3 regions of the Virgibacillus sp. 6R genome follow, and region 1 is predicted to be linked to each of the others. Evidence: predicted binding sites of a transcription regulator. Region 1 holds the regulator's gene; each other region holds the start of a gene.
The links. Region 1 encodes Rex, which represses fermentation and respiration genes when NADH is low (regulators of the CRP and FNR family bind a similar motif). Its sites were predicted from a motif close to TTGTGAAATATTTCACAA; they were not measured.

Region 1 (10,631 bases):
TGAATCGTTGGATGATCTCTTATTTAGTTTTCGAGGTATAAATCAGGAATCGATTTTTTTCAACAAAAATCTTGATTTTTTCTCAAAAACGCTTATAATAAGATTTGTGCTTATTTTTTAGCACAACATAACAAATAGCAACTTTGCCTGGTAGTAATGGCGGAGAGGTCACACCTGTTCCCATGCCGAACACAGAAGTTAAGCTCTCCAGCGCCGATGGTAGTTGGGGCTTTGCCCCTGCAAGAGTAGGACGCCGCCAGGCAATAATTATCTTTTATAAGTAAAATATTTTTCATATCGCGGGGTGGAGCAGTCTGGTAGCTCGTTGGGCTCATAACCCAAAGGTCGTAGGTTCAAATCCTGCCCCCGCAACCAAATTTTTATTTGCTTTAATATATCTTAAACATAACTTGTTCAACAGATCACATAATAGTTGAACAAATTTATTTTTTGGTCCGGTAGTTCAGTTGGTTAGAATGCCTGCCTGTCACGCAGGAGGTCGCGGGTTCGAGTCCCGTCCGGACCGCCAGATAAATTGAATTTAACACACATGGTTTTAGTTTACAAAATCATGTGTTTTTTTATTTGCTTTAAAATATTATCCAGATGTGATGAACATAAATGCTGCAATCCTCTAAACTACTATAAAGTATGAAAGTGAATTACATTCATATAGAATATAATTCATATGCTCATACATACCGTTCACTTTATGTTGCAAATACTAGTGATAGTAAAGAACGCCTCATGGAAAAAACAACTTTTAAAACTTTCGCCAAATAAAGTATTCTTTTCATCGTAGTAAATGATATCTTTTCACGATAAATCCAGTATTTCCTTTTCCTTTTTTCAACAATTTTTGCTATCATAAATATAGTTATGTATGAAATTTGGTGATGGATAGTGGATGAATTTACGTTTATAGATACGATCAAGCAAAATTCTTATAGACAATCTTCATTAATAAAAGGCATTGGTGACGATGCAGCTGTGTTTCGTCAAAATACAATGGATATCGTTACTGCGGTGGATACGTTTGTAGAAGGTATCCATTTTCGAAAAGACACGATGTCAGCTTTCCATATTGGTTATCGTGCTTTGGCAGCAAATATTAGTGACCTAGCAGCTATGGGATCACAGCCAGCGTTTTATTTAGCTTCTATTGTTATTCCTCGTCATTGGTCTAGCCAGGAAGTGCAACATATTTTTCAAGGAATGAAAGAGATAGCAACACACTATAGTATGGATCTAATTGGTGGAGACACAGTATCTGGGAATGAACTCGTTTTATCAATCACAGTCATGGGCTATGTAGCCAAAGAACAAGTCCGTTACAGGGGTCATGCAGAGATTGACGATGTTGTATTTGTCACAGGGACCTTAGGCGATTCACAAGCTGGTTACCATATTTTGACCAATAAAATGGAATATAAGGATGCTGCTTATTTTATTGAACGTCATCGTATGCCAACACCCCGTGTTGCCTTTGCAGCTTGCATACCTGGAAATATTCGTGTAGCGTTAAATGATGTGAGTGACGGGATAGCGAATGAAGCAGCAGAAATTGCTACAGCTTCGAAGGTAAGTATTCAACTGCATGATGAAGCAATTCCAGTGCATGATAGTTTTTCCCAGTTTTCCAAGGAAGACCAACAGCAATGGAAGTATTTTGGTGGAGAAGATTTTGAGTTAATCGGGACAGTTGCCCCAAAAAATTGGGAAATATTAGTGGCGCTTGCTAAGCAATTAAATTTGCCGCTAACACAGATAGGTAAGGTGTTTTTTGAAGCCAATCATAATTATGTTTATATACAAAAAGGAAATCATCAGTTGGAAAGATTACTTAAACAAGGATATAATCATTTAAAGTAGGTGTACGGTTTGCAAATGTATGAGATAACAACAAATACAGAGGATACGACAATTCATTTAGGGGAAAATTTGGCTATGTTGTTAAATCCGGGAGATGTCGTTACACTAGAAGGTGATCTTGGTACTGGAAAAACCACCTTTACAAAGGGAATAGCCGCAGGGCTTGGAGTGAAACGAAATGTATCGAGTCCCACATTTACGATAATTAAGGAGTATGAAGGAGAAATACCTTTTTATCATATGGATGTGTACCGCTTGGAAAATAGTGAAGAAGATATAGGTTTTGATGAGTACTTTAATGGTGAAGGTATTACAGTTGTGGAATGGCCGCAGTTTATCGGTTCTTTTTTACCAGAAAAGTATTTGGAAGTTAAACTCACCGCTATTGATGAAAAGTCGCGGAAAATTACATTTATCCCACATGGAAGTCATTTCGAGTGGGTAGTAGAGCAATTAAAAAGCTAATTCGACATATGAGGAGTTATTTACATGAATATACTTGCAATGGATACATCTAATCAAGTATTAGCTGTTGCCATTCAACGGGATAATAAAGTGGTAGGTGAAATAGTTACCAATTTAGCGAAAAATCACTCCGTACGTTTAATGCCTGCAATTGATCAACTAATGAAAGAAGTTAATATGAAACCTGAACAATTGGAAAAAATAATTGTTGCAAAAGGTCCGGGTTCCTATACAGGGGTTCGAATCGGATTGGCTACCGCTAAATCCATGGCCTGGGCATTAAACATACCTGTTATTGGTGTTTCAAGCTTGGAAGTACTGGCATATCAAGGGCGCTTTTTTAATGGTGTCATCTGCCCTTTTTTTGATGCGAGAAGAGGATTAGTGTATACAGGATGTTATCGCTGGGATAATAATACGATGAAACTTATCCGGAAAGAAGAAAATTTTGCTATGGATGATTTGCTTGAGGAACTTAGCAGTTTGAATCAACCAGTATTATTTTTAAGTCCAGACATAGCGATTCATCAAGAGCAGATTAAGGCAGTACTGGACGATTTAGCAGTCATCCCTGAGGAACCAGACCATTTGCTTCGAGGAGTGCACTTAATTGCTGCAGCAAAAGGAAAACAACCAGAGCTAACACATACACTTCGTCCAAATTATCTTCGCTTAGCAGAAGCAGAGGCTAAATGGTTGGAAAAAAATAAAGGTTGTTAGCATAGTGATGAATAATGAAATAATAATTAGAAAAATGGCTCTAACAGATATAGATGCTGTCATGCGCGTAGAAAAGGAGTCATTTTCTACAGCTTGGACGATGGAGATTTTTTATCAGGAACTTACAGAAAACCCTCATGCTCATTATTTTGTAATTGAATATAACGGAAATATTGTAGGATATGCAGGTTTATGGATTGTTTTTGATGACGCGCAAATTACAAATATTGCCATTTTGCCTTCATATCGTGGAAAAAAGCTGGGTGAGCGTTTGTTCCAACACATGATGCATCATGCCTTGATCCACGGAGTTTGTCGTTTATCGTTAGAAGTAAGACAATCCAATATAGTTGCCCAAAAACTGTATCGGAAATTTGGGCTCGTCCCAGGTGGAATTCGTAAGCATTATTATACAGATAACCAGGAGGACGCAATTGTAATGTGGGTGAATATAAAATGAATAAAGAATTATTAATATTAGGTATTGAAACAAGTTGTGATGAGACTGCCGTTGCAATTGTGAAAAATGGCAAGGAAATCTTGGCAAATGTCGTGTCTTCACAAATTGAAAGCCATAAGCGTTTTGGCGGCGTTGTGCCGGAAATTGCCTCACGCCACCATGTTGAGCAAATCACATATGTATTAGAGCAAGCGATGGAGCAAGCAGCTGTTTCCTGGGATGAGATTAGTGCAATAGCTGTTACAGAAGGACCGGGGTTAGTAGGCGCGCTTCTGGTAGGGGTGAATGCGGCAAAAGCGCTGGCTTTTGCAAAGCACAAGCCATTAATCGGAGTACATCATATTGCTGGGCATATTTATGCAAATCGCCTGCAACAGGAATTCCAGTTTCCTTTACTTGCACTGATTGTCTCTGGTGGTCACACAGAGTTGGTGATTATGAAAGCGCATGGTGAGTATGAACTAATCGGAGAAACTAGAGATGATGCAGCTGGAGAAGCTTATGATAAAGTTGCTAGGATGTTAGATTTACCTTACCCAGGCGGACCAGGAATTGATCGATTAGCAGGGCTGGGAGAAGAAACGATTGAATTCCCACGTGCTTGGCTGGAAGAGGGAAGCTACGACTTCAGCTTTAGTGGATTAAAATCGTCGGTTACAAATACAATCCACAATGCAAAACAACGTGGGGAGACGTTGAAACCGGAGGATATTGCAGCTAGCTTTCAAGCGAGTGTGGTAGATGTGTTAACAACTAAAACAGTGCGGGCTGCAAAACATTATAACGTAAAGCAAGTGATAGTAGCTGGAGGTGTCGCTGCAAACAAAGGGCTTCGGTCATCTTTACAACAGGAATTTGCAAATTTGAAGATTCCTTTACAAATTCCCCCACTTTATTTATGTACAGATAACGCTGCGATGATTGCAGCTGCTGGTGCGATTGCTTTTGCACAAGGAAAACGGTCTACACTGGACTTAAACGCTCGTGCCTCTATGCCATTAAAGTAACCCAAGTTATACACAACCCTGTGCATAACTGTGAAAAATATTGTTATAGCAATATTACATTAGTGGATATTTTTTGTGGATAAATGCTATGTTGGTTGTGGATATTGTGAATAACTTCCATAATAACTTGCGATTAACTACTTGCAAACATGTTTACGGTGTGGATAATTAGAATTAGAGTAAATGTAGAAATTTGGTGATCAGCAATGTCAAAAAAGCAATCCTATTTTGTACAAACAGATTTAATTTCAATTTTTATTTTACTTGTATGTGTTAGTCTGCTTGCCATTTATAATGCACAACAATTAGAGCAATATGAGGGTAAAAACTTTTTATTACAGCAGGCAGTTTGGTTTACGGTTGGAGTTGGTATTGTAGCCGCCATTCAATATTTGGATGTGGAACAGATTTATAAAACAAGTGTATACGTTTATGCATTTGGTTTGTTCGTACTTTTAGTGTTGATAATTAGTCCAGAAAGTATTGCACCAACGAGAAATGGAGCAAAAAGCTGGTTTGATTTGAAGGTCGCTACTATCCAACCATCTGAATTTACAAAAATAACGACGATCGTTTATATGGCAGCAATTATCCACAAGCATAAAGAAAAATTTGTTATACCGACAATCAAATCGGACTTAAAATTGCTCTTTAAAATCCTTGCCATTGTAGCTGCTCCGGTGTTATTGATTATGAAGCAACCTGACTTTGGTACGTCCATGGTTTATCTATTTATAGCTGGTGTTATTATTATCCTTTCAGGTATTAATTGGAAGATTATCACCACATTAATTGTTAGTATTTCATCTGGTTTGGGAGCTGTGTTAGCTTTTATCGTTAAGTTTCCTGATTTAGCAAAAGATTTGGTCGGTAAAGAGCAGGAATACCAAATAGACCGAATACTGACTTGGTTTGATCCAACGCAGGAAGCAAGTGATGCCTCATGGCATTTTGATCAGGCCTTTATGGCACTTGGCTCCGGACAATTATTTGGCAAAGGGTTAGGTAATCAGCAAGTGTCGTTTCCCGAAGCGCAAACTGACTTTATATTCTCTATTATAGGTGAAAGCTTTGGCTTTGTCGGCAGTGCGCTCGTTATCTTTTTGTACTTTATTTTCCTGTACAAACTGGTGATGATTGGTCTTTCGATTTATAAACACTCTGCCTTTGCTGCGTATACTTGTTTTGGCTATATGAGCCTAATGCTTATCCACGTGTTTCAAAATATTGGCATGGCTTTAGGAATCATGCCAGTAACAGGAATACCGCTACTTTTAGTAAGCTATGGTGGAAGCTCGGTGATGGCAGCGATGCTCGGTTTCGGAGTGATTTACCGGATTGCTGTGGAAAACTCTATCCAAAACGATTATTTATTTAAATAGTGCTTGTGGATAAGAAACGATAACACCTGTTTTATCCACAAAAATTCATTGTCGGTCTTCGTGTATATAAAATTGAAATTCCCCCACATGACAAGCAAATGTCATGTGGGGGAGTTAATCTTCCTGCAATATTGTCCATTCTTCCATTAATTGATCGATCTTCTGTTTATGTTGATTTACCTCTTGCGATAGTTCCAACGCTTTTTCATGATCTTGATATACTTCTGGTAATTCCATCTGGCCTTCCAATCGCTCTACTTGACCTTCTAACTGTTCAATTTCTGTTTCCAGTTCCTCAATTCGCCTTTGTTTCTTTCGTTCTTCTCGCTGCATTTGTTTATCACGTTCAAAATCAAGTCTTCTTTCACCAGAGGAGGTTTTGCCACTATCCTGTTGTGTTTTATTCAATCGTTTTAATTCTGCTTCTTCCGCCTTTTTTTCCAAATAATAATCATAATCTCCAAGATAGATCGTCGTTTTTAATTTTTGCAGTTCTGCCACTTGATCAGCGATTTTATTAATAAAATAACGGTCATGCGAAACAAATAAGATCGTACCAGGGAAATCGATTAATGCCGCTTCTAATACTTCTTTACTATCGATATCTAAATGGTTGGTAGGTTCATCGAGAATTAATAGATTTGCTTTTTGCATCATCAATTTTGCTAAAGCTAATCGCGCTTTTTCACCACCACTTAAAGCATTTACAGTCTTTAAGACGTCATCTCCGGAAAACAGGAAATTACCGAGTACGGTTCGAATATCTTTCTCATTTGTCGTTGGGTAGTCATCCCATAATTCCATAAGTACTGTTTTGGAGGAGTGTAAGTTTGCTTGTTCCTGATCATAATAGCCGATTTGTACATTGGTTCCGAGCTGAATAGTTCCTTGAGTCGATTTTAGTTGTCCAGTCACCATTTTTAATAACGTCGTTTTACCAATTCCGTTTGGCCCAACAAGAGCAATTCTTTCTCCTCGGTTGATCTGCAGATGTACATGTTGAAATAAATAATCTGTTTCACCTGGATACCGGAACGACAAGTCGTTTATTTTCAGCACATCATTGCCACTTCGACGGTTAATCCTAAATGAAAACGATGCAGAGGCTTCATCACCTAATGGTTTATCTATTATTTCCATTTTTTCCAGTTGTTTACGTCTGCTTTGGGCTCGCTTCGTTGTCGAAGCTCGTACAATGTTCCGCTGAATAAAGTCTTCCATTTTCATAATTTTTGTTTGTTGCTTTTCATATTCTTTCCATTCTTTTTCAAAATCAAGTGCTTTTTGCTCTAAGTATTTACTATAAGTTCCCACGTATCGTTTTGTCTGATGCCGAGAGATTTCATAAACAATAGACACTGTTTTATCCAAAAAATAGCGGTCGTGTGATACAACAACTACAGCCCCGGGATAATTGCTTAGATAACTTTCAAGCCAGTTTAATGTTTCAATGTCCAAATGGTTGGTCGGTTCGTCTAAAATAAGCAACTGCGGCTTTTTTAACAACAGCTTTCCCAATGAAAGCCTTGTTTTTTGCCCGCCGCTTAGTGTTTGAATCGGTGTGTCATAATCAAACATGTGAAAATTCAATCCATTCAAGACGGCTTTTATATCTGCTTCATAAGTATAACCCCCATTTTGTTCATAACTGTGCTGTAGGCGGTCATAATCATGTAATAATTTTTGATAAGCTTCTGGACTGTAGTTTGTAGCTTGCTCCATTTGCTGTTCCATGAAGCGAAGCTGTTGTTCTTGTTTTTTTAATTCAGGAAACACAGTAAGCATTTCCTGCCAAATCGTTTTTTCAGTTTCTAGCGTCGTATGTTGTGCGAGATAACCCATTGTCAGGTCTTTAGGTCGGAATAATTCACCCTGATCGTAACTTAGTTCTCCTGCCATTATTTTCAATAAAGTAGATTTCCCCGAGCCATTTCTTCCAACAATTGCTATTCGGTCATGGTCTTTTACTTCCAGCTTTATATTTGATAAGATTTTATCAGCACCAAATGATTTTGTGAGTCCGTTGATTTGCATCAGTATCATTATATTCACCCCATCTCTCCTAGTGTATCTTACTTTCCTAAAATCAATCAATATAATTGTGAACTAAGTCACGACTTATTTCCATATTTCTGTTAAAATAAAGGAGAGATAGTGAGAGATTAAATATATTATAAAAAAGCTTTACGTTATTTTAGGTATCTACCTTTCCCTGCTTACATGAAAAAAGAAAAAGAAAGACGAATAAGTTGCCTTTAATTTCCATTTTTTAAACATAGGAATAACAAGAAATTGATAGGAAGGGAGTAATAGTGCATTAGGCTCTTTGTATATGGAAGTGTAAATGATTCGAATAAATTTACGCAAAGCCCATTGTTTTAGAATGGACGATATTTGTATCGAGATAATGAATCATTTTAAAGTATGAAGCATCCTTGCCTATAGCATAAGAACTTTGGTTTTGTATTTTTTGTTGCTTTTTTATGTAAGCGATACACAATTTTGTTAGGAAAATGTTAACGGTAGAGCCGAGATATTAGTTGATAGTATGTTTTAACGAACAACCAATATTGAAGTAAAGGAAGGAATTAATATGATGGAGCAAAATAAAATACCTCAAGCGACTGCAAAGCGTTTACCACTGTATTATCGATTTATAAACAATTTAAATCATCAAGGAAAAAAGCGTGTATCTTCAAAAGAACTCAGCGATGCGGTTAAAGTTGATTCAGCTACAATTCGCAGAGATTTCTCGTATTTTGGAGCGTTAGGTAAAAAAGGATACGGTTACAATGTGGAATATTTGCTTGAATTTTTTCGGAAAACATTGGATCAGGATGAAACGACAGATGTTGCACTTATTGGTGTTGGTAATTTAGGTACGGCATTTTTACATTATAATTTTATGAAAAACAATAATATAGCAATTAAAATGGCGTTTGACAGCGACCCTAAAAAAGTAGGAACCACGATTAGTGATGTTCCAGTGTACCATATTGAGGAATTAGATGATAAATTGGGCGATATTCAAGTGGCGATATTAACTATCCCCGCAAGTGAAGCACAAAGTATGGCTGACCATTTAATTGAACAGGGTGTTGAAGGAATATTGAATTTCACACCAGCGAGAATTACTGTACCACCAAATATTCGAGTGCATCATATCGACTTAGCAGTAGAATTACAAGCATTGGTTTATTTCTTAAAACATTACCCTCTCACCACAGATGAAGAAGAGGAAGAGGAGTAAGTAAGGTGGATATAGCTTTTTCTGCAGTGGGCTAACAAATTTATATGCTTTCTAGAGTAAACAAGCAGGAATAAGGAAGTGTCCCCCTTATTCCTGCTTGTTGTTCCGTTTGCGCTGAAAGTGAATAGCTAGTAAACGGATGCCAACACCAGTCTCAAGCGTAGCAAATAATGCTAAGACCATCGTTGTTATATTCCACATTGTCTCGTCTACACTTAAAATAGCAACATATGTAAAGAATGCTCCCATAATAAGATAGATGATCCCCATTGTCTTGGGTGAAACTCTCATAATTTAAAGCCTCCAACAATAAAACGTTTTCTTATTTTACGTCCAATCTTAATTAATCGAAATCTTTGTCTATTACAACAGCGCAGGAACCAGAACATAGCTGTATCTGGTTCCCGCTAACTATAATTAAAAATAACCAAAGAGAATAGTTTGCAGTTCATTTAGCTGTTTTTCCAGTTCTGCGGGATCAATGTTGTATTGTGCAATTACAACAAGCCCGTTCATTGCCATATGAGCAAAAATGGGAACGATGATTCGCTTTGTTTTCACATATAAATAAGCAAACACGAGCCCCATTGTTCCGTAAACTAAAATATGCTGCGGTTCACGGTGAATCAAACCGAAAATAACTGCAGATAAAAGTGCTGCAATAAAAAAGTTCGTCCGTTTATAAAGACCTCCGAAAATAATTTTGCGAAAAATTATTTCTTCTAAAATGGGTGCAGCTAGAATTGGAATGATCATAAATAAAGGGACAGCTCGAGTCATTTCCATGATTCCTTGTGTGTTTTCGGAGCCTGGTTCAACTCCAAATACCATCGTTTGAATAAAGTTAGCTATGCCTTGGCTAAATATAGCTATAAACGCACCTAAAAGTGACCAGATGATGATCCCTCCAACAGAAGCACCATCACGTTGCTGCAATCCTAGCTTCATATCAGGCTTCATCAAGAACAGTACGACAATAAGACCTAATACAAAACTGATAATCGATCCATAAACAATTGCTTCTCCTTTGGAAACTGTAAATGCATTATATACTAAATTCGCTGTTAAAAAGACAGAAAACTGTGTAATAATGTAGGTAATAATAACCCACCAATATCTTTTTGGCAAAATAAAACGACTCCTTTTCTTTGGTGTACATATAGATTCTATTCATACTTCTTATGATTTTTCCTAATGGGATGAAGAAAAAGCAAGTAAATTAATAGTCCATTTAACTAATGTATTTTGAAGCAAATGGAGAAAAACAGAATTTTTTAGTATAGTTTTTATAACCGTACAGTATTTTATTATGGGGAGTTAAAAACCCAGCAAAAATACTATTCATTGTTTAAGTAGTTTATATTTGATTCATCTCATCTATTAACGATAACATAGAATGTACATGTTATTTTATCATAAATAGATGATTCTATATAACAGAAAGATTGAACGTATATGTATGATGGTAATTAGAC
Region 2 (10,631 bases), 290 kb from region 1:
AGAAAAATGACTTTGTCTTTTACATAAGGTGCTTTAAGACTCCCGGTCTGAGAGGAGTTGGATACTGTACTGCTGTACTGAAACAAGTCTAAGTAGGAGATAACAGCACCTAAATGCCCTATTTTGTAAGAGGCTTTTAGGTCATATCATTACAGTACTAATAATTAGTGGGATTGAAGATTCACTATATAAGTTAAAAAAACAAAAGACGACTAGACCATATGATGTTGGACTAGTCGTCTACTTATTGACCCCCCGAGTTAAACTTACGATTCAGTAGGAATAGATAGTATTTCTTTGGCACGTGCCACTTCTGCTTCTGTAGGTGGTTCAACACCGGTAAGTGGATATTCTAGGTTTAAATGTTCCCACTTATAAACTCCCATTGTATGGTATGGGAGGACTTCTACTTTTTGTACATTGCCTAGGTTCGAGATAAATTCATTTAGTGCCGCTAATTCTTCTGGATCGTTTGTTCTTCCAGGAATGAGTACGCGACGAATCCAAACGGGTGTATTTTTCTCTGCTAATAATTTAGCAAACTTTAGAATATGCGCATTTGGCATACCTGTAAGTTGTTTGTGTAAATCATTATCTAAATGTTTGATATCTAGGAGTACAAGGTCTGTAACGCTTAATAATTCATCCACTTTCCTTAAAAAAGTAGGGCTTTCTCGGAAACATCCAGCTGATGTATCAATTGCCGTGTGGACACCTAATTTCTTGCATTCTTTAAACAGCTCTAACAGAAAGTCGATTTGTAATAATGGTTCTCCGCCACTAACCGTAAGCCCTCCACTATTTTTAATGTATGGGAGGTAGTCTTGTAGATCTGCAATGATTTCGTCTACACTTTTTTCAACCCCGCCTTTTACGTCCCATGTGTCAGGGTTATGGCAAAATTGACATCGAAGCAGACAGCCTTGCAAAAAGATAACATAACGTAATCCTGGTCCGTCTACTGTACCGCACGTTTCTATCGAGTGAATTCTTCCGATCATTGGTAAAGCCCCCTTCTTTAAGAGCGGAAGGGCAGAGTAAGCGCCCTTCCTGACAAAATAAATTTACTAGTATCCTTACAGTCCTTTATGGAATGTACGGTTAATAACATCAAGCTGTTGCTCTTTCGTTAGTTTGATAAAGTTTACTGCGTATCCACTTACACGAATCGTTAATTGTGGATATAATTCCGGATGCTCCATAGCATCTTCCAGTGTTTCGCGATCAAATACGTTAATGTTTAGGTGATGTCCTTCTTTACTTGCATACCCATCAAGTATTGATACTAAGTTGCTAGTACGTTCATCCTCCGTTTTACCAAGTGCTTTTGGAACAAAGCTTGTCGTATTGGAAATACCGTCCATCGAATTTTCGTATGGAATTTTAGCTACACTGTTTAAAGATGCAAGTGCACCTGATTGGTCACGGCCATGAAGTGGGTTAGCACCTGGTGCAAATGGTTCGCCAGCCCGACGTCCGTCTGGTGTGTTACCAGTTTTCTTACCGTAAACAACGTTAGAAGTAATGGTTAAAATAGATAATGTTGGCACAGCATTTCGGTATGTTTCATGTTGACGGAACTTATTCATAAATCTATTGACAACATCAACAGCTAAAGAGTCAACTGCATCATCGTTGTTACCATATTTAGGGAAATCACCTTCAATACGGTAATCGACTGCTAAGCCGTCTTCATCACGAATAACATGAACTTTTGCATGCTTAATGGCACTTAAGCTATCGGCAACTACACTTAGTCCTGCAATACCGCCTGCCATGGTACGAAGCACGTCTTTGTCATGTAATGCCATTTCAATGCGTTCGTACGCATATTTATCATGCATGTAATGAATGACGTTTAATGTGTTCATATAAAGCTTAGCTAACCAATCTAAAATTACGTCATATCTTTCCATCACTTCATCAAAATCTAATACATCAGATGTGATTGGACGAAGTGGTGGTGCTACTTGCATTTTTAATTTTTCATCTACGCCGCCGTTAATAGCATAAAGTAATGCTTTTGCTAAGTTAGCACGTGCGCCGAAGAATTGCATTTGTTTACCGATTTCCATTGCGCTTACACAACATGCAATACCGTAGTCATCGCCGTAATATTTACGCATTAAATCATCATTTTCATATTGGATAGAACTTGATTCAATAGACATTTTCGCACAATATTTTTTAAAGCCTTCTGGTAACTTTGTTGACCAAAGAATCGTTAAGTTTGGCTCTGGAGCAGGTCCTAGGTTGGTTAATGTGTGTAAGAAACGGAATGAGTTCTTCGTAACAAGTGGCTCTCCTTGTAAGCTTACACCACCAATGGATTCTGTTACCCAAGTAGGATCCCCGCTAAATAATTCATTATATTCTGGCGTACGGGCAAATTTCACTAAACGCAATTTCATAACAAAATGATCAATTAGTTCTTGTGCTTGTTCTTCTGTTAGAATACCTTCTTTTAGATCACGTTCCATATAGATATCTAGGAAAGTAGATACGCGTCCTAAACTCATTGCTGCGCCATTTTGTTCTTTAATTGCAGCTAAATAAGCAAAATATAACCATTGAACAGCTTCTTGTGCATTTGTAGCTGGTTTAGAAATGTCATAACCATAGCTTTCGGCCATTTGCTTTAATTCATGTAATGCCCTTATTTGTTCCATATGCTCTTCACGCTGTTTAATAATATCTTCTGACATAATTCCATCATTTTCTAATAGCGTAAGCTCTTCTTGTTTTTTCTCAATTAAGAAATCCACACCATATAGGGCAACACGGCGATAGTCACCAATAATACGCCCACGACCATAAGCATCAGGCAAGCCTGTAATAATACCAGCTTTACGTGCTTTTCGCATATCAGGGGTATAAGCATCGAATACTCCTTGGTTATGCGTTTTTCGATATTCTGTAAAGATATGCTCTGTTTCCTTATCTAGTTCATAGCCATATGCTTCACATGAGTTTTTTGCCATGCGAATACCACCAAATGGCATTAAACCGCGTTTGAATGGTTTATCTGTTTGAAATCCGACAATCGTTTCTTTATCTTTATCAAGATATCCAGGGCCATGTGAAGTGATGGTTGAAGGGATTTTTGTATCCATATCTAATACGCCGCCAGCTTCACGTTCTTTTGCAGTAAGTTCTGTCACTTGCTTCCAAAGATCCAATGTGTTTTGAGTAGGTTTAGCTAAAAATTGTTCATCACCTTCGTAGCAAGTGAAGTTACGTATAATAAAGTCTCTAACATCAACATTTTGTTCCCATTTCCCCGTGCGGAAAGTTCTCCAAGGGGTTAAAGTAGTAGTAGTCATAAAACTACCTCCTTCAGAAATATTAAAGCTTCTACTAATAGTATACCGAAAAAACCATAGTTGTGAAAGAATTCACATGTGATTATTTTATGACATTTTCCTTTATACATAAGGGGTCATAAAGAATGCGCTTACATAAACGTGGTTATTTCTCCCTTCATTTTCACAAACTATTTTGATTAGCAACAAAAATTTTAAAAAAATCAATGCTGGGTATGAAATTTAAGGAAGCGTTAAGACCAAAATATTATCAATAATTATCCGGCTGAAATTTCTGATAGTTTGTGTTATGAAGTTAAATTCATTAGATAAATAGTTGACTGAATGATCATTCATATTTATAGTAGTAGATATAAGATTTGAAAACAAACTATTTTTCTGAATAATGCAATCGCTGTCATGTGAAGGGAGTTGTACGCCTGTCTGAATTGGTTTACTGCACGATAAGGGGGAGTGAGTAAAGTGAATACATTTTTGCTTGTAAATGCAATTGCGTTTGCGATTATCACCATCTATGGGGTGTATTTATTTGCTAAAGTTGTAGCTACACGTGTAGCGTATATTCGTTTGGGGAGAAAGTCAGAATTTGATCGGGATTTTAAAGAACGATTCAGAAGAATAGGGAAGATTGTTTTTGGTCAGTCAAAGCTATTAAAGGATAAAAAGTCGGGTATCATTCATGTTATGATGTTTTACGGATTTATTCTCGTGCAATTTGGTGCGATTGACATGTTTATTAAGGGGTTATCCCCTGAAAGTCATTTGCCATTAGGGTCGATTTATCCGGGATTTGTATTCTTTCAGGAATTAGTAACATTAATGATTCTCGTCGCAGTTATATGGGCTTTTTATCGCCGTTATATTGAAAAGCTCGTCCGCCTCAAGCGGGGGTTTAAAGCTGGTTTAGTTTTATTGTTTATTGGCACATTAATGATCTCTGTGCTGTTTGGGAATGGAATGGCACAGTTATGGCATGGACATGATCCAACGTGGACAGAGCCGGTTGCCAGTGTTATTGCGATGGTTTTTTCCTGGTTACCTACTACGGGCGCTATGGTGTTGTTTTATGTCGCGTGGTGGATTCATACCATTACCATTCTTGTGTTCCTGGTTTACGTTCCACAATCCAAGCATGCGCATTTAATTGCTGCACCTATTAACGTGTTTTTAAGTAAACGCGTTCCAGGAAAATTGAAGAAAATCGATTTTGAAATGGATGAAGATCAAGATGAAGAAGAAATATCGTTTGGGGTAGGAAAAGTTGAAGATTTTGAGCAGCATCAAATGATTGATTTTTACGCGTGTGTAGAATGTGGCAGATGTACAGATGTTTGCCCAGCATCAGGAACAGGCAAAATGCTCTCGCCAATGGATATTATGATTAAGGTGCGCGATCATTTAACCGAAAAGGGAGCGGCAATTACTGGGAAGTCACCATGGGTTCCAGCATATGCATTTGCTAATGCAGCGGGAAATCAGGCATCTGCAAAACAAGAGGCAGCAGCGACGGTGCAAAGTGCTAGTTTAATCGGAGATGTCATTACAGAAGAAGAACTAGCTGGCTGTACGACATGCCGAAACTGTGAAGATGCATGTCCTGTTAACAATGAACATGTGGGAACGATTATTGATATGCGCAGATATTTGGTGATGACAGAAGGTAAAATGGATCAGGATGTTCAACGAGCGGTTATGAATATTGAACGTCAAGGTAATCCATGGGGGTTATCGAAAAAAGATCGCATTAAGTGGCGTGAGCAGGATGAATCGGTTCATATACCAACGATTAAAGAACTGAGTAAAGAAGGTAAGGATTTTGAATACCTGTTCTGGGTTAGTTCGATGGGGGCTTATGATAATCGAAGTCAAAAAATCGCTCTGGCTTTTGCGAAGTTGTTAAATCAGGCTGGTGTGAGTTTTGCAATATTAGGAAATAAGGAAGCGAATTCTGGAGATACGGCACGTCGGATAGGAAATGAGTTTTTATTTCAGGAAATAGCCGAGAAAAATATTAAAGAATTCACCAAAAACGATGTGAAAAAAATTGTTACCATTGATCCACACGCATACAATATTTTTAAAAATGAATACCCAGATTTTGGATTTGAAGCCGAAGTTTATCACCATACACAGTTATTATATGATTTAGTCATGGATGGTAAGCTAAAACCACAAAAAGCGATTAACCAAAGATTAACTTACCATGATTCTTGTTACTTAGGCAGATATAACGGTGTTTATGATCCACCTCGAGAAATTCTTCAGGCCATTCCAGGTTTAGAGTTAGTAGAAATGGAACGTAGTAAAGAAAATGGCATGTGTTGTGGCGCAGGCGGCGGATTAATGTGGTCAGAAGAAACGACAGGAAATCGAATTAATGTAGCACGTACAGAGCAAGCGCTAGCTGTAGAACCAAACATGATCTCTAGTGCATGTCCATATTGTTTAACGATGATTAGTGATGGAACAAAAGCGAAAGAAGTAGAAGAAGATATTAGCACTATGGACGTTGCAGAGATTTTAGCGATTTCTGTATTTCATGAAGAGGAAATAAAAACAGCTGAAATAAAGGACATAGAATAGAAGAGTAGCTTGATAGATAAGGGTGAACTAAAATTTTCCAAAGGGAGAATGATTGTAGAAATAATGTGGAACAATCCAAATGCATTCGATTGTCTATATTTGGAACATGGTTAGATATAAAAAATACTTCGATTATTTCACAATACCTGTTATTCTAATACTCTATAGAATATGTTCAAAAAGCTAGGTTGCCTTGCTTTTTGAACATATTATGAAAGGAATAATGAGCGAGCGTTCAATCAAATGAAGGAGTGGAGGATAAATGATGAGAGAAGCAGTTATTGTATCAGGGGCTAGGACCCCGTTTGGGAAATTTGGTGGTGCATTACAATCCTTTACCGCTTCGCAGCTTGGAGGTAAGGCTATTGAAGAAGCGTTAAAGCGAGCGGAAATTGCTGGAAATGATGTCGATGAAGTGATAATAGGGAATGTCTTACAAGGTGGTCAAGGTCAAATTCCTTCAAGGCAAGCAGCTATAAAAGCAGGGATTCCGTGGGAAGTAAAAACAGAAACGATTAATAAGGTTTGTGCTTCAGGGCTGCGCAGTGTTACGTTAGCAAATCAACTCATTCGGCTGGGAGATGAGGAGATCATTGTTGCTGGTGGTATGGAGAGCATGAGTAATGCGCCATATTTATTGCCAGATGCGCGTTGGGGGAACCGGATGGGAGACAAAAAAGTTGTCGATATGATGGTACATGATGGGTTAACCTGTTCTTTTCAAGGCGTACATATGGGGACATATGGAAATGCAACAGCAAAGGAATATGAACTTACGCGAGAAGAACAGGACAAATGGGCTTATCGTAGTCACCAACGCGCTATTCAAGCGATGGAGGCTGGAAAGTTTGCTGCCGAGATTGTAGCTATGGAAGTGCCGCAGCGCAAGGGGGACCCCATCATCGTCGATCAAGATGAAGCGCCAAGAAAGGACACAACTGTCGAAAAGCTAGCAACACTGCGTCCTGCATTTGATCGAGACGGAACCATTACTGCCGGAAATGCACCTGGTATTAATGACGGTGCATGCGCATTTGTTGTGATGTCTGATAATAAAGCATCCGAGCTTGGCAAGGAACCATTAGCGATTATAAAAGGTCATACGGAGGTCGCCGTTCCTGCAGAAGATTTCCCGAAAACACCAGGTTTAGTAATTAATCAATTGTTGGAAAAGACGGGGTATTCCAAAGGTGAAATCGACTTGTTTGAAATTAATGAGGCATTTGCTGCAGTAGCGCTAGCGAGCGGGAAAATTGCGGGGATTGACCCTGAGAAAGTGAACGTAAATGGGGGGGCAGTTGCTTTAGGGCATCCAATTGGTGCAAGTGGAGCGCGGATTATTTTAACCTTAATTTATGAATTAAAACGCCGTGGTGGCGGACTTGGTATTGCAGCTATTTGCAGTGGGGGGGGGCAAGGCGATGCCATTCTGATCGAAGTTCCGAAAAGATAACACAAACAAAGGGGAAGAGGAGATATGAATATAAACCAAGTTATGGTCATAGGCGCTGGGCAAATGGGGGCAGGAATTGCCCAGGTCTGTGCTCAATCCGGGTTTCATGTATTGTTGTACGATAAACAAACAGAAGCATTAAATCATGGGGTAAAAAGGATTCACAAGTTCGTGCATCGGGCTTGTGAAAAACAAAAGATAACGGAAGAACAGCGAGACGATACATTACTAAGAATAGAAAGAGCAGCTACCATTCAAGATGCAGCAAAGGCAGATTTAGTCATTGAAGCCGTCGTAGAAAATATGGATGTAAAAACAGCTATTTTCCATGAACTCGATCAAATAGCACCAGCACATACCATTTTAGCCTCAAATACTTCGTCCTTATCCATTACGGAAATTGCTGCAGCTACGAATCGCCCAGATCAAGTTATCGGGATGCATTTTATGAATCCGGTTCCAATAATGCAATTGGTAGAAATCATTCGGGCGGTGCAGACGAGTGATGGAACCTATTCTATCATTGAACAAATGGCTAAAAAATTAAATAAAGTGCCGGTTACCGTTCAGGATTTCCCCGGGTTTGTCTCCAATCGCATTTTAATGCCGATGATTAATGAAGCGATTTATACATTGTATGAAGGAATTGCAACGGTAGAAGATATTGATACATCGATGAAATTAGGGATGAACCATCCGATGGGTCCATTAACACTTGCTGATTTTATTGGGCTAGATACGTGCTTGTATATTATGGAGGTATTACATGAGGGATTTTCGGATAGCAAATATCGACCGTGCCCTTTGCTCAAACAATATGTGCAAGCAGGCTGGTTAGGTAAGAAAACGGGTCGAGGTTTTTATGTGTATACATAAAGACTTTTTTGCACTATAGAAAAGTATAAAGTTTTAAGGGTTTATAGTATAAGAAAAACTACGGCTTTCTCCATAAGACTTGGCGACAAGCCAAGTCTTTCTAAAGAGATAAGAAAGTATAAATTTAGGCGCTTGGAGATAACGAAATAACTGAATAGCCACGTCCGGCGCATGAGCCCAGCAACTATGCGACTTTAGAAATGCGCCCTACGATAAGGCCTCATCGGTTCGTCGCTAAGAGGAAGGCCGACTAAAAACGGGCTTGCCGCCCGACGTCGGCATACCCCTGGTTGCAGGGGCATGATTCCTAAATCTTTAGTTGATTTGTTCCATTCGCTACGTTGCTAAACGGGCGCTTGCGCCTTTGTTCAGAACAAGGGGGAAATTGCATGCTACGTTGGACCGAAGAACAAGTAATGTTAAATAAAATGGTCAAAGATTTTGCACAAACTGAAATCACAAAGGCGATACCTCGTATGGAAAAGGAGGATCGCTTCCCAAAAGAAATTATAAAGCAGATGGGAGAACTTGGTTTAATGGGAATACCCATCCCAGAAGCATATGGTGGGGCAGGCATGGATTATACTGCTTATATTCAAACGATTCATGAAATATCAAAGGTAAGTGCAACAGTTGGTGTTATTTTATCTGTGCACACATCTGTTGGAACAAACCCAATTCTTTATTTTGGAACGGAGCAACAAAAAAATAAGTATCTCCCTAAACTGGCCAGCGGCGATTATTTAGGGGCTTTTGCCTTAACAGAACCGAATGCAGGATCCGATGCGGCAAGTCTCAAAACAAAAGCTGTGAAAATAGGAGAGGAATATCTATTAAACGGATCAAAAGTGTTTATTACAAACGGTGGGGAAGCCGATACATATATCACTTTTGCACGTACGGGAGAAGACAAAAGGGAAATAAGTGCTTTTATTATTGAAAGGGATACACCGGGACTCATCATCGGTAAACCAGAAAGAAAGATGGGATTGCACGGATCAAATACAGTGTCGCTTACGTTTGAAAACTGCCGTATATGCAAGGAACAGCTTCTGGGGGCAGAAGGAAATGGGTTTAAAATTGCGATGCATAATTTAAATGTTGGCAGAATTGGGATAGCAGCACAGGCTATCGGAATAAGTGAAGCAGCTTTAGAGCATGGAACAGACTATGCAAAGGAGCGTAAGCAATTCGGAAAGCCGATTGCAGCGCATCAAGGAATTTCCTTTAAATTGGCTGATATGGCAACTCGTACCGAGGCTGCAAAACTATTAGTCTATCGGGCAGCTCATTTGATAGAACAAGGAAAAGCTTCTGGAAAGGAAGTCTCGATCGCAAAACTCTATGCTTCCAAAGCGGCCGTAGAAAATGCGATTGAAGCTGTCCAAATATTTGGGGGCTATGGCTATACAGAGGATTACCCGGTTGAACGTCTGTTTCGTGATGCTAAAATCACAGAGATTTATGAAGGGTCCAGTGAAATTCAACGAATTGTGATAGCTAAACATTTATTGAGACATTAAGACCTGTGTTGGTATGTTAAGAGAAAAGTAAACAAATATGGAGTTATCAAGATGCAATTTTTCAAAAAAAGACAACATGAATCTTAACTAGCAAGTAAATGTTAAAACTAGTCGATTTGGAGGTTGTAGAAGCTGTATAAGCTTCATTTATCAACACTCCTTTAGGCGTGTAAATTTTGTTTCTGCATAGTAGCGCATTCATTAATAGGCCTTAATTTAGGAACATCACGGAACGTCCAACTGAGTGACATATGATGGAGATGTTTAACTCATACATGAAAAGTAGTACAAACGAAGTTACCTGGAACGAAAGCCGGCGACTCCTGTGGGAATAGCATGCGCCTTGAGTACCAAGCCTTGAGTACCAAGTTTGGATACTTCTAAAATGAATCAGAATAAATAAGCAGAAAATCACTGCCTAAATATACTATACGAGGAGGGGTCATCTATGAATTTTGAGCTTACGGATGAGCAAGAGATGTTGCGTAAGATGGTAAGGGAGTTTGCTGAAAATGAAGTAGCTCCTTCAGCCGCAGAGCGAGATGAGAATGAGCGATTTGACCGAGGAATCTTTGATCAGATGGCAGAACTTGGATTAACAGGGATTCCGTGGCCAGAAGAATATGGTGGGATTGGTTCGAATTACATGAGTTATGTTATTGCAGTTGAAGAATTGTCTCGAGTCTGTGCTTCAACAGGGGTCACTTTATCTGCCCATGTTTCTTTAGCGAGCTGGCCAATCTATCAATACGGTACAGAAGAACAAAAACACACCTTTTTAAAGCGTCTAGCTACGGGGGAATCGTTAGGCGCGTATGCCTTATCAGAGCCTAGTGCTGGGAGTGACGTTGTTTCTATGTTAACGACAGCAAA
Region 3 (10,631 bases), 1.9 Mb from region 1:
CGGCTGCATATACAAGCCATATTGCATAAATGCTCGCAATAAAACCAATTACTTTTTCCTTCGTACGCTTCTCTCCTGATTGGTACGCTTCTCCTGTCATTGTCAGTTTCACTTGATATAGCGCAGAGAGCAGATACGGAATTAAAATAGCTGAGGATGCTAAAGAAAACATAAAGTTATATGCGGCCTCTGAAAATAATAACGTAATTAGAAATAACTGAATGAGCCCATTCGTTAACCATAAGGAGTTCACTGGAGCATGATTCTTATTTTCTTTCGCTAACCACTTCGGAAACACCTTGTCTTTGGCAGTGACATAAGGTAGCTCTGCAGCAAACATCGTCCAGCCAAGCCATGCTCCTAAAACCGAGATGATCAGACCAAAGTTAATAACGATCGCTCCCCATTTCCCGACAATTGCTTCCAATACATAAGCCATCGCAGGATTCGGCAGATCAGCCAATTCTTCTCTTGACATTATTCCTAGAGATAATAGAGAGATTAAAATGTAAATTAGAAGTACACTAACTAAGCCTATAATTGTAGCTTTCCCGACATCGGAACGATTTTTAGCTCTTCCCGACATAACCACTGCACCTTCAATACCAATGAATACCCATAAAGTGACTAGCATCATACTTCTAACTTGTTCACCAACAGATGCCCAAGTAAAACCTTCTCCTCCCCAAAAATCAAATGTAAAGGTATCCCATTTGAACGCAATGATCGCTACAATAATAAACAGGAAAATCGGAATGACTTTTGCAATCGTTGCCACTGTGTTAATAAGTGCAGCAGAATTGACTCCACGCAACACAAGATAATGAACCAACCATAAGACGACAGATGCCCCAATAATACTAGCGACATTTTGTCCCCCTTCAAAAATGGGGATGAAGTAGCCAATCGATGAAAATACTAATGTAGCATAGGCAACATTTCCTAAAAACGCGGATAACCAATAGCCCCACGCACTATTAAATCCTAAAAATGTTCCAAATCCAGCCTTGGCATAGCTATATATACCGCTGTCCAACTCAGGTTTTCTTCTCGTTAAATTTTGAAAGACAAAGGCAAGCGCAATAATCCCAATTCCTGTAATTATCCAACCGATAATGGCAGCTCCGGCATTGGATCCAAGTGCAATATCGCCTGCTAAGTTAAACGCTCCTCCGCCAACCATGGAACCAACAACAAGGGCGATCAGTGCGACTAACCCCAGCTTTTTTTCTTCTTCACCCAATTTTCATACACCTCCTTTTTGATAAAGCAGGGAAAACCCTTCCATATTTAGCTGTTTACACTTCCATTGGTTGCTGCCATCACCGCTTTAATAGTATGCAACCGGTTTTCTGCCTCATCAAAGACAAATGAGTTGTCACTTTGAAAAACTTCATCCGTAACTTCCATTTCTTTAAGACCAAATTTTTCATAAATATCTCGTCCTACTTCTGTCTCTAAATCATGAAAGCTTGGTAAGCAATGGAGAAACATGACATCTTTATTACCTGTTTTTTCAAGCATTTCTTTATTTACTTGGTATGGATAAAGTAAATCAATTCGTTCTTTAAATTTATCCTCTTCTCCCATAGAAACCCACACATCTGTATAGATCACTTCTGCTCCAGAAACGGCTTCATCAATATCAGCAGTAATCGTAATTTTTGCTCCAGAATCTTTAGCCACTTCCTCCGCGTAATTGACTACATCTTGATCAGGGAATAATACTTCTGGAGAACAAATACGAATATCCATCCCTACTTTTGCCCCACCGATTAGTAAGCTGTTGCCCATATTATTTCGGCCATCACCAACGTAAACGAACTTAACCCCTTTTAAATGTCCAATATGTTCTTTAACAGTTAAAAAGTCAGCAAGAATTTGGGTCGGATGAAATTCATTTGTTAACCCGTTCCAAACTGGCACACCTGAATGTTCAGCTAAGCCATTTACTGTTTCCTGGTCAAATCCACGGAATTCAATACCATCAAACATTCTTCCCAATACAATCGCCGTATCACGTACTGACTCTTTCTTACCGAATTGAATGTCATTTTTTCCGAGATACTCTGGATGCGCTCCTAAATCAATACAAGCAACAGTGAAAGCACATCGCGTTCTAGTTGACGGTTTTTCAAATAATAGGGCAATATTTTGCCCTTTCATATAATGATGCGGAATGCCTGCCTTTTTCTTTTCTTTTAAGTCGACTGCTAAATCAAGCAAGTAATTTATTTCCTCTTCGGTAAAATCTTTTAACGTCAAAAAATGTCTGCCTGTTAATTTATCCGTTAGTTTTGTTCCCATTTCCATCCTCCTAAAATTTTATTTTCATTGTAAATAATGGTAATTATATACGCATTGAATATTCATTTGCTCATAGTTTTATATTTAAAAAGAACTTATCTAGGTGGCTTCCTTGTTGCAGTTGCTACACCAGTTGTGATTTTTGAATAGTTCAGTGTATGCAGTTACAATGCGACTATAAAAGCAACTTGACGCATTATTTTTAGCCTTTGGAATATCCTTATATATCTTTTCTTGACAATGGCATACTCATACAGCGAGGACCGCCACGACCTCTGGATAATTCGGAGCTAATGACTTCAATTACTTCAATACCATGTTCACGAAGTAATTTATTGGACACATAGTTGCGGTCATATGTGACAACAACACCAGGAGCGATTGCTAATGTGTTAGACCCATCATTCCATTGTTCTCTTGGTGCAGCAATAACATCTCCACCTCCACATGGGATTAAAGCTACATCCTTTAGCCCTAATAATTCTTTTAGTGTTTCCAACAAATTCGTTTTATGCGTAATTTTTACGGTATCTTCTTCTTTTCCTTTTTCCAGAATATAGATGTCCATTTGTCCGTCTTTATTCTGTATTTCTGGATGGATGGTGAACTTATCGAAATCAACCATCGTAAATACAGTATCTAAATGCATAAACGCTCTTGATTTTGGAATTTCCACAGCAACAACACGTTTTATTTCTGCCTGTCGTTTAAAAATACTAATCGCGAGTTGCTCTATTGCCTTTGCTGCTGTCCTTGCACTTATTCCTACTGCAATTGTATCTTTACTTAAAACCAGCTCATCGCCACCTTCTATCGGACACGGATAATCTCGATCTAACCAAACCGGTATATCAGACTCCGCATATCTTGGATGATGTCGGATGATATAACTCATAAATAGAGATTCTCGCTTCCTGGCAACTTCCCTCATTGGATTAATGGTTAATCCAGTCCCTATTGTTGCTGCTGGATCACGAGTGAAATAAAGGTTAGGCATTGGATCTAAATAAAATGGATAATGATTATCTAACATTTCATAAAGATGCTTCTTTTTCTCCAACGGTATTTCTGATTTTCGTACACCTGCCATCACTTTCTTTACCATCTCTTCTGTATCAAAGGACAGCAAAAAGTCGGCTATCTTTTGAGAACTTGCACCTTGGATATTGGATTCCTTTAATATATCCATCACAAATTGCTTTTTTAACTTTTCTGTATGAAGCGCTTCGGTCATTAAATTCGATAAATATAACACTTCAATTCCTCTATTTCGTAGCGTCGAAGCAAAATAATCATGCTCTCTTTGAATCATTGGTAAATGTGGAATATCATCGAATAACAAATGCCCTAAATAATCAGGGGTTAAATTTTCTACTTCTTTACCTGGACGGTGCAACAGCACGGATTGTAGCTCGCCAATTTCGGACTTAACATGTAATGGTTGCTTCATTTAAATACCTCCTCATATCATAAAAAAACTAATTTTCATCATTAAAATCTAAACTTGTCAACAATTAAATCCCATGCACTCCTGTACGACTTAAATACATGGTTTGTCTTGGTGTTAGTATAAACAGATCACAAACAGTTATTCATTGTTTATAAAGGGATTTGTTAAATCATACACGATTATTTTCTTGCTTTTATTCATAACAAATGGCAATTAAAGAGAAAATATCCTTCGAAAAAATGGTGTGTTTTTTTACCATCTACCTTAATTCAATAACATTCTTTTTCTTTTACTTATAGAGTCTATTTTGTTATCTAAATTTAGACATTAGAAAAACTTGGCTTGTCGCCAAGTCTTATGGCGGAAGCCTTTGTTTTTCTTATACTATAAACCAAAAAAATCTTATACTTTCCTATAGTGCAAAAAAGCCGTCTTAGTTGTGAGCTTTTCACAACTAAGACGGCTTTTAATCTTTACGTGTTACATCTGTTCTGGAGCATGCACGCCGATGAGACGCAGTGCATTGCCGATCGTTATTTTAACAGCTTCCAATAGCGCCAAACGAGCTTTCGTTAAAGCTAATTGTGTCTCATCCAACACTTTCTCTGCATTATAGAAGCTGTGTAATGCGGAAGCTAAGTCAAAGGCAAACTGTGTTATTTTATGCGGTATTCGTTTCTCTGCAGCATCTAACACCAGTTGTGGAAGCTCTCCTATTATCTTTAATAATTCAACCTCAGTACTGTGTTGTAACAAGGACGCATCATAATCTTCATAGGAATATCCTTCTGCTTGTGCTTTATTTAACAATGTACAAATTCTTGCATGTGCATACTGTACATAATAAACAGGGTTTTCGTTCGATTGCGAACGGGCAAGATTGATGTCAAAATCCAAATGCGAGTCACAGGAACGTGTATTCATCATATAACGCATCGCATCAACACCAACTTCTTCCATTAACTGACGAAGCGTTAGCGCTTTGCCTGTCCGCTTACTCATCTTCACTCTTTCTCCATCTTCAAATAGGTTCACCATCTGGATAATGGCTGTCTCTAATATATCTTTCGGATACCCTAACGCTTGAATCGCTGCTTCCATCCTTGGAACATACCCGTGATGATCAGCTCCCCAAACATTAATCAGCTTATCGAAGCCCCGCTCTAATTTATCGTTATGATACGCGATGTCAGAGGCTAAATACGTATAACTTCCATCTGATTTAATGACAACCCGGTCTTTATCATCCCCATATTTTGTCGTTCGAAACCATATTGCGCCATCTTTTTCATATATATCACCAGTCTGACGCATTTTATCCAATGCTTGGTCAACTTTACCTTCTTTATATAATGACAGTTCCGAAAACCAATGATCAAATTCAACCCGAAATCGTTTTAGATCATCTTCAATCTTTTTTAATTCATACTCTAGTCCATATTGGCGGAAATAGGCTAAACGTTCGTCCTTTGATTTATGAATCCACGTATCCCCTTCTTCTGCAGCCAATTTTTCTCCAATATGAATAATATCCTGCCCATGATATCCATCTTCAGGCACCTCTGCTTCTAGTCCTAATGCTTGCATATAACGCGCCTCTACAGAGAGGGCTAAATTATGAATTTGATTACCAGCATCATTAATATAATACTCACGTTCTACTTCATAACCAGCTGCTTTTAATACGTTACAGAGCGCATCCCCATAACTTGCACCGCGCGCATGTCCTAAATGAAGATCTCCAGTGGGATTGGCAGAAACGAACTCTACTTGAATTCGCATACCTTTTTTTGGATGCTTACCATAATCTTCACGCGCTTGTAAAACATGAGGAAGCAATGGAGTTAAATAATTATTGTCCATAAAGATATTAATAAACCCCGGTCCAGCAGTTTCCAGTTTACGTATATGTGTACCTTGCACATCCAAATGTTCTATAATATTTTGAGCAATTTCCCTTGGAGGTTGTTTTGCTACTTTTGTCAGCTGCATAGCAATATTTGTAGCATAATCTCCGTGCTGATCATTATTCGGTTTTTCTAACATAATTGGCGGGATATCGGATTCTTGATCCACTAATTTAGCTCGTAAAATAGATTTACGTACCGCTTTTTTTACCGCAGCTTCTGTCTCTTGTATAATGTTCATTGATGTCGTCCTCCTTGTGAATTTTAACCCCTCTGTAAACAATATTAATTCATAATGAAACAATAACAAGAAGCAAAAAATGGAATAGCTTCTCTATGAAATATGATACACCATGTCTCCCGTTTGCTGTTATCGTTTATAAGCACTATATAATCATTTTCACCAATTTCAGAAAAATTATATATGCACTTTTAATCACACCAATATGGATTAATGTTCCTTTGCGGTAAAGCTTATAGGGCAACGTGTTGCGCTATACATAAACAATCTACATACATGTTTTTTTGAATTTTACATCAGAGTTAGACCAACCAGAATAACGATACATGATATGTCATGATGTTATATTTATCCAGCTACGATAAGATTGACATTTCTTAAGTAAGAGCGTTATATAGGAATGAGATAATTATTTCTTTATTTTCTTACTTATGAAATAACCACTTATATAGAAGGAGATTCTAATGTTAACAGAGCAACTTGCCTCAGAGATTGTGAAGAGAACTATGTCGATACTAGATTTGAATGTCAATGTAATGGATAGAACAGGGACCATTCTTGCTTCGGGAGATCCCAATCGTATTGGGCAACTCCACCACGGTGCAAGTAAAGCAATTGAACATAAAATGACCGTAGAGATTCACTCCTATGAAGAAAATTGGCGAGGAAAAGCAAAACCAGGAATTAATTTACCAATTCGATTTCATGATGATATTGTTGGAGTTATTGGTATCACTGGTGAACCTGAAAAGATTAGGGGATTTTCTAAATTAGTTCAAATGGGAGCTGAACTAACGTTGGAACAGGCATTTTTGACAAGAGAAATAGATCGAAATGCTAGGATGCGTGATGATGTTATATCCCATTTACTACTAGGATCTGATAAAGAACAAGCGTACATATTAGACAGGGCGCGGTCGCTAAAGATTAATGCAGATGAAACATTTGCCGTTATCCTTCTTTCTGTACCGTACCATACATCCAATTTGCAATCTGTAAAACAAATCGAAAATTGGGCGAATACGTTGGTTACAGCAGAAGATGAAATAGTTCGTTTGTATACAAATCAATTTGTTATCTTAAAAAAGCAGCAAAAGCCTTATTTAGATACGGATGATAAAATAAAGAATTTGCTAGAAAACAAATTATCCTTTGCTCCCATTTCAAATATAACCGTAGCATTAGGTCCCTTTTCAAGTGGATTCCTTGGATGGAGACAATCCTTTCAAACAGCACAAATCGTTAAAGATACTGCAAAAACATTATATCCAGAAGGTGGTGTTTGGAATCAAGACACATTAGGAATATCTATTCTATGTTATCGTTTTTTACATGCAGCAAAAGAAGAAGCAGATGAAATTAGCGCTACGTATAAAAAGTTATTCACTTCTAATGATGGAAAAACGTTAGACGAAACATTTACTATATATGTGAAAGCAAATGGAGAAATGACCAAAACCGCAGATAAGTTATTTATTCATCGGAATACATTAGCATATAGGCTGGATAAAATTTATGAAATCACTGGAAAAAACCCAAAGAACCTACAAGATCTGATCGAGTTAAAAATTGGAGAAATCCTCTTCAAACTATCAAAATAGTGCATTTGCATAAAACACGGAATTGGAAGCACTTTCTTTATATTCATTTGCACAATGACCTAGCATGTATCGTGCACGTACAATAAGTGTATAACAGCATCATGTTAAGGAGGAAAACACATGGATATTGAAGTAAGTGCATTAGGAGCAATTATCGGTTTATTCCTAGCTATTTTCTTAATTTTAAAGAAAGTACCGCCTGCCTATGGTCTAATTGCCGGTGCAATTGTAGGAGGTCTCATTGGAGGGGCGAGCTTAGTAGATACAGTAAGTTTAATGATAGGCGGGGCTCAAAATATTATGCCTGCCGTATTAAGAATTTTAGCTGCTGGTGTATTAGCGGGCGTGCTAATCGAATCAGGAGCAGCATCTAAATTAGCACAAACCATTGTTTATAAATTCGGCCATACCAAAGCATTACTTGCTCTAGCTATTGCTACCATGCTTTTAACAGCAGTAGGTGTGTTTGTAGATGTAGCGGTTATTACTGTAGCGCCGATCGCCTTAGTGATAGCTTCAGAAGCAAGGCTTTCCAGATTTGCAATTTTAATAGCAATGATTGGTGGAGGCAAAGCGGGTAATATCATGTCCCCTAATCCTAATACAATTGCTGTTTCTGAAGCATTTGATGTATCCTTAACCTCCGTCATGGCAGCAGGGGTTATCCCAGCATTTTTTGGACTTACAGTAACCTATCTCATAGCAAAAAGAGTCTCTAAAAAAGGGACCGCTATTCAAGCAAGTGAAATTGAACAATCCAACCTTGGAGCCTTGCCTTCCATATATACAGCTGCCCTAGCTCCAATTGTTGCCATTCTATTGCTTGTATTACGTCCGTTATTCAATATTAACGTAGATCCGATGATCGCATTACCAGTAGGTGGGTTAGTTGGAATTATCGCGATGGGAAAATGGCGTAGCACAAATGCGTATATAAAAAGCGGATTAGCAAAAATGGCACCGGTTGCAATTTTGCTAATTGGGACGGGTGCAGTAGCTGGGATCATTACTAACTCAAAATTAGATACTGTTCTAGTTGGCATATTGGAAAGCCTAGGCTTACCCGCATTTGCTTTAGCTCCGATCTCAGGAATGTTTATGTCAGCAGCTACAGCTTCAACAACAGCAGGCTCTGCTGTCGCAAGCAGTGTCTTTGGAAGCACGATTCTAGAGTCTGGGGTCGCTGGTTTAGCTGGTGCAGCCATGATTCATGCTGGTGCTACCGTACTAGACCATATGCCGCATGGTAGTTTCTTTCATGCAACTGCAGGTAGTGTTGGGATGCAAATTCAAGAGCGTTTGAAACTAATTCCATATGAATCATTAGTTGGTATAACATTGGCGGTAGTTTCCACATTGATTTATGGTATCTTTCAGTGGTTTTTATAAAGTGAACTTTCAATCTTGGAGTCTTCTTTCATTCCTCCTTGATTGTTAGTACCGCAAGAGTATGACCTAAGACCTCTAGGCGAAACAGGAATTGAGATGCCGTTTTCTCTCCCACTTAAATTTTTGGAAGCACTTTCTGGCTCTCTCAAGGGTTTGTCTACGGCATCACTATTCAAATAAACAGCGACTAGTTGATTTTTTTAAAGGAGGAAAGGAGAAGAATGATGGTTAAACCAAAAATTGTCATAGCACCGGATTCATTTAAAGAAAGCATGACAGCAAAACAGGCTGCTAATGCTATTGAACGTGGAATTCGCTCTGCTTACGGTGAAGCTTTCGAGATAGATATTATTCCAATGGCAGATGGCGGCGAGGGCACCACCCAATCGTTAGCAGATGGATTAAAAGGCACACTGTATGAAAAAAAAGTCACTGGACCATTGGGTGAAAAAGTAACTGCAACTTATGCCATTTCTGGTGACGGATCAACTGCTATCATAGAAATGGCAGAAGCGTCTGGTCTTCACCTCGTTCCAAAAGAGAAGCGAAATCCATTCTTAACAACTACATTTGGTACAGGAGAGTTAATCAAAGCGGCTTTAGACAAAAATGTGTCTAAAATTATCCTTGGGATTGGTGGCAGTGCAACAAATGATGGTGGTGCAGGAATGATTGAGGCACTTGGCGGTGTCCTATATAGCTCTGAAAATAATCTTCTGAATCGGGGCGGTGGGGCATTAATCCAGTTAACTGAAATAGAACTATCCCATTTAGATCCACGTTTAAAATCTGTAGAAATAGAGGTTGCCTGTGATGTCGATAACCCGCTCCTGGGACCTAATGGAGCTAGTGCTGTTTACGGACCACAAAAAGGTGCAACAGAGGAAATGATTGTTCCATTAGATGACGCATTACGAAATTTTCATGAGGTCATTTCAAAAGCTACAAACAAGGACGTAAAGGATATTCCTGGTTCTGGAGCGGCAGGTGGGCTTGGCGCAGGGTTATTAGCAGTGCTTGATGCCAAATTAACGCCGGGAATTGATATTGTACTAAAAGAAACAGATTTTTCTAATCGGGTCAAAAATGCTGATCTAGTAATAACTGGAGAAGGTAGAATTGATAGCCAAACAATCTACGGCAAAACACCCATTGGCGTAGCAAAAGCTGCAAAGCAGAACGGTGTATCAAAGGTAATTGCCCTTTGCGGTACACTAGGAAAAGGGTACGAAGCTGTATATGAACACGGCATCGATGCAACATTTAGCATCGCCCCTGGGCCATGCCAACTGGAAGAAGCAATCATAAATGGGGAAAAATATCTTGAAGGGGTAGCGCGGAATGTAGCCAGCGTTTACCATTAGTTGGCTTTCGCCGAATAGAGTAGTTTAAATGTGAAATCTTATCGATTATGTGGATAAAAGCAGCTAAAGCACTTTTATCCTTTAATTCTTGTAGCTCTTGTAATATTTTATCTTGTTAATCTGGTTTTGCTTCTGACAATAGTGAATCTTCCGCAGCCAAAGACGCAAGAATAAACAGATATTTGAATATACCATGACTCAATGAGGTGGTTCACACTAAATGATTTAACCTACGATCTAATCTTTTAATTGTATATAAAAATTCAAAAAATACTACCTTTACAGCCCTTTTACCTTTTTTGCTCAAGCACAGTTAAATCTTTGATCAGAAAATTGCGTCTTATATACCTATATATACTTTTTTATGCAACG

Region 2: the regulator Rex is predicted to act here: its motif matches at 3,384-3,401, upstream of pflB (formate C-acetyltransferase).
Region 3: the regulator Rex is predicted to act here: its motif matches at 3,919-3,936, upstream of arcA (arginine deiminase).

Annotation. Positions count from the first base shown of each region.
Region 1 is NZ_CP017762.1:1,594,627-1,605,257, reverse strand. Features, by position in the region: rRNA gene rrf (5S ribosomal RNA) at 147-262, shown strand; tRNA gene BKP57_RS07295 (tRNA-Met) at 299-375, shown strand; tRNA gene BKP57_RS07290 (tRNA-Asp) at 453-529, shown strand; gene thiL (thiamine-phosphate kinase) at 904-1,872, shown strand; gene tsaE (tRNA (adenosine(37)-N6)-threonylcarbamoyltransferase complex ATPase subunit type 1 TsaE) at 1,888-2,337, shown strand; gene tsaB (tRNA (adenosine(37)-N6)-threonylcarbamoyltransferase complex dimerization subunit type 1 TsaB) at 2,362-3,057, shown strand; gene rimI (ribosomal protein S18-alanine N-acetyltransferase) at 3,065-3,517, shown strand; gene tsaD (tRNA (adenosine(37)-N6)-threonylcarbamoyltransferase complex transferase subunit TsaD) at 3,514-4,524, shown strand; gene BKP57_RS07260 (FtsW/RodA/SpoVE family cell cycle protein) at 4,731-5,906, shown strand; gene BKP57_RS07255 (ABC-F family ATP-binding cassette domain-containing protein) at 6,021-7,949, opposite strand; gene BKP57_RS07250 (redox-sensing transcriptional repressor Rex) at 8,503-9,156, shown strand; gene BKP57_RS07245 (YdiK family protein) at 9,244-9,447, opposite strand; gene BKP57_RS07240 (CPBP family intramembrane glutamic endopeptidase) at 9,574-10,284, opposite strand.
Region 2 is NZ_CP017762.1:1,881,255-1,891,885, reverse strand. Features, by position in the region: gene pflA (pyruvate formate-lyase-activating protein) at 267-1,001, opposite strand; gene pflB (formate C-acetyltransferase) at 1,077-3,323, opposite strand; gene BKP57_RS08600 (heterodisulfide reductase-related iron-sulfur binding cluster) at 3,786-5,906, shown strand; gene BKP57_RS08595 (acetyl-CoA C-acetyltransferase) at 6,172-7,359, shown strand; gene BKP57_RS08590 (3-hydroxybutyryl-CoA dehydrogenase) at 7,384-8,235, shown strand; gene BKP57_RS08585 (acyl-CoA dehydrogenase) at 8,625-9,758, shown strand; gene BKP57_RS08580 (acyl-CoA dehydrogenase) at 10,207-10,631, shown strand, end outside.
Region 3 is NZ_CP017762.1:3,501,477-3,512,107, reverse strand. Features, by position in the region: gene arcD (arginine-ornithine antiporter) at 1-1,183, opposite strand, end outside; gene argF (ornithine carbamoyltransferase) at 1,291-2,307, opposite strand; gene arcA (arginine deiminase) at 2,528-3,757, opposite strand; gene argS (arginine--tRNA ligase) at 4,238-5,905, opposite strand; gene BKP57_RS16000 (CdaR family transcriptional regulator) at 6,370-7,506, shown strand; gene BKP57_RS15995 (GntP family permease) at 7,627-8,895, shown strand; gene BKP57_RS15990 (glycerate kinase) at 9,120-10,259, shown strand.